Linked DNA regions of Saccharicrinis fermentans DSM 9555 = JCM 21142. The protein of the gene in region 2 binds, or shares a complex with, the protein of the main gene of each other region. Links are inferred from orthologs where the notes say so. Each region holds a gene or a part of one and is shown on either strand. Other genes may lie near its edges.

The links.
Region 1: the proteins of trxA (region 2) and trxB are in contact, whole or in part, in a crystal structure (PDB 1F6M), measured with the Escherichia coli proteins. The link is inferred for Saccharicrinis fermentans DSM 9555 = JCM 21142 from one-to-one orthologs.

Annotation. Positions count from the first base shown.
Region 1 is NZ_KI912107.1:2,020,586-2,023,446, forward strand. What follows is about bases 75-2,855. They hold trxB (thioredoxin-disulfide reductase), read left to right. Parts: upstream 75-857; coding sequence 858-1,853; downstream 1,854-2,855. Other genes in these bases: CYTFE_RS0107965 (DUF4249 domain-containing protein), read left to right, coding at 75-724; CYTFE_RS29895 (hypothetical protein), read left to right, coding at 1,938-2,108. Outside these bases: more of CYTFE_RS0107965, read left to right, coding at 1-74.
Region 2 is NZ_KI912107.1:4,097,934-4,100,853, reverse strand. What follows is about bases 38-2,877. They hold trxA (thioredoxin), read right to left. Parts: upstream 1,697-2,877; coding sequence 1,379-1,696; downstream 38-1,378. Other genes in these bases: CYTFE_RS0116675 (endonuclease/exonuclease/phosphatase family protein), read right to left, coding at 1,912-2,877; CYTFE_RS0116685 (DUF2179 domain-containing protein), read right to left, coding at 700-1,395; CYTFE_RS0116690 (hypothetical protein), read left to right, coding at 38-629. Outside these bases: more of CYTFE_RS0116690, read left to right, coding at 18-37; more of CYTFE_RS0116675, read right to left, coding at 2,878-2,920. UniProt on the Escherichia coli protein: Participates in various redox reactions through the reversible oxidation of its active center dithiol to a disulfide and catalyzes dithiol-disulfide exchange reactions.

The sequences.
Region 1 (2,861 bases), 2.1 Mb from region 2 along the record:
CAACGATTACGATGAAATCCAGGATCTTGAATATACAGTTTCTGTAAATGGAATTGAACAAATCAATGATCAATATCCCGAAGGAGCAGAATGGGTAAATATCCCTGAAATCCGAAGTAAGACCAATGATACTATCCAAATCACTTACCTGTTAAAAGATGGCACCAGTATTTCAGGAAGCACCACCATTCCTTTACCAGTCTCCATTTTAAGTCTGGATACCGCCCAAACCTCATATGTAAACGATGAAGGAGACAACGAGAATATGTTAAGGTGTACACTAGAACTTAACGATCCTAATACAGAAGATAACTACTATCAAATACGGGTAGACCATATCGAAGATATTACTTCTACGCCACAAGTAAGCAATACCATTGATTACATAAAAGAAGACAAGGTATTTTTAATCCGTGATGACGAATCTGTTCTTTTAACCGATGTTGACTTTTTGGGCACCTTCACCGACCATTTATTTAACGGAAATAATAATAAAATTAACTTCTTGATTCCAGAAGAATATTTAAAACAAAACACCCAATTTATAATTTATTTATACACTTTAACTCCCGAATATTATCAATTTTTACGAACATCATTAGAGGAAGAAGCCTTTAGAGATTATCCTATTTTTGAACCCGTTAATATATATACCAATATTGAAAATGGAATTGGTGTCGTTGCAGGATTGGCAGTTGATACCTGTACAATAGTGATAAATTAACACCTCCTGTTTTTTTGTCAGTATTTTAATGACATTTTTTTATTAATTTGCTATATTCTAAAAAGGCACTAATTTTGAGATACAGAAATGTAAATATATAAATGAGTACAAATAATAAATTTAATATATAGTTATGGCATTGTTTGAAAAAATGGATTTAGAATCTGACAATAAAGCTTCAAAAGAAGTAACAGCAACAGAAAAAGTAAAAGTATTGATTATAGGTTCAGGACCAGCCGGGTATACCGCAGCCATTTATGCTTCAAGAGCTAACTTAAGTCCTGTTCTATACGAAGGCATGCAGCCTGGCGGACAATTAACCACCACTACTGAGGTAGAAAATTACCCTGGATATCCCGATGGAACTACGGGAACAGCAATGATGGAAGATCTCAAAAAGCAAGCTGCTCGTTTCGGTGCTGACATTCGTTTCGGATATGCCACTGCCGCCGACTTATCTGAGCGACCTTTTAAAATTACGATTGATGGAAATAAAATAGTTGAAGCAGAGTCTGTCATTATTGCCACAGGTGCAACAGCTAAATATTTAGGTATCGAAGATGAACAGAAATATGCTGGCTCAGGGGTTTCTGCGTGTGCAACCTGTGATGGTTTTTTCTACAGAGGCAAAAAAGTAGCTGTAGTAGGCGGTGGCGATACTGCCTGTGAAGAAGCCTTATACCTTGCCGGGCTAGCTGAAAAGGTATATATGATTGTACGAAGAGATGAACTTAGAGCGTCGAAAGTAATGCAACAAAGAGTATTTGATGCACCTAACATTGAAGTATTGTGGAAGCATCAAACAAAAGGATTAACAGGTGATGGTGTTGTGGAAGGTGTAGATCTGTACGTGAACAAAGGCGAAGCAAACCAAGAAGAAGTTCATATTGCCATCGATGGATTCTTTCTGGCCATTGGTCACACTCCTAATTCCGACATTTTTAAAGATTATTTAGAGACCGACGAAGTGGGGTATATTCAAACCATTGGAAACACCGCAAAAACCAACGTTGATGGTGTATTTGCCTGCGGTGATGTAATGGATAACCAGTACCGACAAGCAGTTACTGCTGCTGGCTCTGGGTGTAAGGCTGCCATCGATGCTGAAAGATTCCTGGGTGAAAATTAATTTTCATTATACAATATATCAAACACGGATCTCCTTTGGGGAGGTGCCGTGTTTATTTGATTCTGGTATAATTATAGAATCTACATGAATAACTCGCTTAGCAAGCAAAAAATTTATCAATCTGCAAAGAAAAATTTCCCATTCCAAACCACGCACTATCACCTCAAGTGCGCCCTTGAAGCTTTCTCGCCAGCACTGGCCACGGCTATTGTTCTGGCCTGCCCTACGGTCTTTACCCTGATAGATGTTTTTTAATGGGAATTACTCATTGTCTGAGAATTTCGTATTATGATTATGGATAAATTGTAAATTTCCAGGCTTTACTTGAATGCATATTTAAAATTGAAAACCTTATATCTATATGGAGAGGGTAACTTTCTTCTTGTGATATTTTTGTTGCTTATGCAAGAACACATATGTCCTTTTTGTCATTGCCACAAAAAGGACCAAAAAAGTCTAGAACAATAGATCACTACCTCCCCTACATCAAGCTCCAATTCCTTCCGGCACACAAAACCATACCCATAAGGCCAACCGCACTATCACCTCAAGTGCGCCCTTGAAGCTTTCTCGCCAGCACTGGCCACGGCTATTGTTCTGGCCTACCCTACGGTCTTTACCCTGATAGATGTTTTTTAATGGGAATTACTCATTGTCTGAGAATTACGTATTATGATTATGGATAAATTGTAAATTTCCAGGCTTCACTTGAATGCATATTTAAAATTGAAAACCTTATATCTATATGGAGAGGATAACTTTCTTCTTGTGATATTTTTGTTGCTTATGCAAGAACACATATGTCCTTTTTGTCATTGCCACAAAAAGGACCAAAGAAGTCTAGAACAATAGATCACTACCTCCCCTACATCAAGCTCCAATTCCTTCCGGCACACAAAACCATACCCACAAGGCCAACCGCACTATCAACTCAAGTGCGCCCTTGAAGCTTTCTCGCCAGCACTGGCCACGGCTATTGTTCTGGCCTGCCCTACGGTCTTTACCCTG
Region 2 (2,920 bases):
GGTAAAGAATTGTTTTAATGGCCAAAAGAGTTGCTTTCATTGTTTCTTTGTTGTTACATCCCCTTCTGATGCCTACGATTGGCTTATTGGTGATATTTAGTACACAAAGTCATGTAACGTTTATCCCCTTTGAGTATCGTAGGATGGTTACCATTATTGTGCTGGTAAGTACTTGTATTTTACCCCTAAGTATCATGCCTTTGTTTTTGCAGATGGGGATCATGAAAACCATGCAGATGGAGACTGCAAAGGAGCGTATTGTACCCTTGTTGACTACATCGGTCTTTTTTCTTTTGGGTTATTTCTTTCTAGGAAAATTTCAACTACCTACTTTTATTCCGGTATTCATCTTGGGTACCTTATTGGCTGCACTGCTTTCTATGTGTATATCATTTTTTTGGAAGATAAGCATTCATATGGTTGGTATTGGTGGTCTTTGGGGAGCATTACTTTCCTTGTCTGTGAAATATGGTATTAATACCTTTTTATGGATGCTAGCGGTTATTGCCGTAGCCGGAATGGTCGGAAGCTGTCGATTGATACTCGGCGCTCATACGCCTAAACAGGTGTATGCTGGTTTTGGTTTGGGGCTAATGGTTATTTGTTCTTTGGTATATGTGTACTATTGAAACATAGCACAAACCCTCCAATTTAATGATCATCCTACTACGTACTTCATGATGGGTGTTTATCTGTCTTTTACCTGCCTTTTCGCATCCATCGTGGGCCTACTGCTCTTGAAGCGGAAGGGGAAAAAGAATCGCTGTCTGAATTGACTGCCCTGACATCTTCGATAGAGTAAAATGCTTTGGGGTTAAATTTTTTTATGAGAGGTATTACGTGTTTTATCTTGCTACGTGGAACCACAGCGAAGACAATATGTACGGGGCCATTTTTGCCGGTAGCTTCAATGGAAGTGACGGCAAAGCCTTTGGTCCTGAGTATTTCAATCAGTGTGCTGGCATCGCGTGATGTTACCGTGCGGATCATTTGTATGCCCAGTGCCATCTTTTCTTCAATGCGTAATCCTACGTAGTTACCCGTGGCAAAGCCTCCCGCATAGGCTACATAGCATGTCCAGTTGTCTAGGTTTTCAAAGATGCGAGTGATGGCCATCAACCATATGAGCATTTCAAAGAATCCTAGAATGGGGGCAATCACTTTATTTCCTCTTGATACAAATATGATACGTATAGTATCCATGCTTACATCCATGATTCTGGCAAAGAATATCATGAAAGGAATGACTATATAAGTAAATAGAAACGAATCATAAAAGGAAGCATCCATGAGTGTGTATGTTTGAATGTTAGGAGTTACTATCGAATAAGAAAGGCCGCCAAAAATGGCAGCCTTTAGATTATTATTTGGTGTACGATTACATAAGTGCGTCAAGTTTAGAAGCCAAAATAGTTTTTGGAACAGCTCCCACTTGTTTGTCAACAACTTCTCCGCCCTTAAAGAAAAGGATGGTTGGTATGTTTCTGATACCAAATTTAACTGATGTGGCAGGGTTGCTGTCTACATCCATTTTGGTGATTACTGCTTTATCTCCATACTCCTCTGCCAATTCTTTTACCACAGGAGCTACCATTCTACAAGGACCACACCATTCAGCCCAAAAGTCAACCAATACTGGTTTGTCTGATTTTAAAACTAATTCTTCAAAGTTTTCGTCTGTTACTTCAATAGCCATAACGTTATATTATAAAATTTGTACTTTAATTCTCAAAATGTTCTAACGCAAAAATAGTAAATAAGTTTGTCCCTAAACAAATTACATGCAAACTTTTATATATATAATTCCCTATATATTGATAGCACATATTTTACGCGTTTTTTTTCACTGTATGAAGATACGAAATAAAAAGAAGTAATCAATTTACTTCAATAGTTGCTTTGTGTGTTTATTCATTTTTGCTGTTGGGTATTTAGCTCGAGTAAGGTTGTGATGGGATAATGGTCACTGTAGTTGATTTTCTTTCTCTCGTAATTAAAGCCTCTAAATTCAGGGGCGTGAAAAATAAAATCTATCCTGAAGGACGGTAAGTTACCATTGTATGTTCCTCCAAAACCATTTCCTGATTCCATAAAAGCATCTTTTAATGAGCCGCGTACTTTTCGGTAAACATACGATACCGGGGTGTCATTAAAATCACCGCATACGATGGTTGGGTAGGGTGAGTTTTTGATATGGCGACCTATGGTTTCTGCCTGTGAGGCGCGGTGTGCAAACGCAGTGTTTAGTTTGGTAAATATTTCATAGACTCCTTTTCGTCTTTCTTTGTCGCTCTTAAATTCTAAACTGTCGATAAAATTGTAGTTTTCACGTTTTAATCGAATAGATTCTAGGTGGTTATTAAATACCCTTATTTTTTGTCCGTTGACATTGATGTCGGTCTGTGAACTGAGATTGGTGGTGTTCTCAAATGCTAAAGGCTTTTTAAAAATGATGGGGTACTTTGAGAAGGTGGCTAAGCCATATTTTTTTCCTGATCTGGTTTCTATATTGTATTCGAGGTGCTTGTATTTGAATTGCTTAAATTTTGAAATAATATTGTTTTCAGAGTATTGCGGATTGTTGTTGTTGATATAAAACTCCTGAATACACAGTATATCTGGATTTTGACTTTTGATGAACTGATAAATCTTTTGGGGTGTTGTTTTGTCTTTTGTCCAGACATATTTGTCAAACATGCGCACATTGTACGACATTACTTTAATGGGATTTTGCAGCTCCGATCTATTAACTTCCTTGCCTGTATTGAACGAAAAAACAGCATGCCACTGTGCCCATGTTAAGATGAGAGCAAGTAATGAAAAGACGAATCGTTTTCGTTTTTTTAAGGCCCAGTATATAACAAAAAATAAGTTGCTGATCCACAATAAAGGGAAAGCAAAACCGATGAAGGATAGAAAG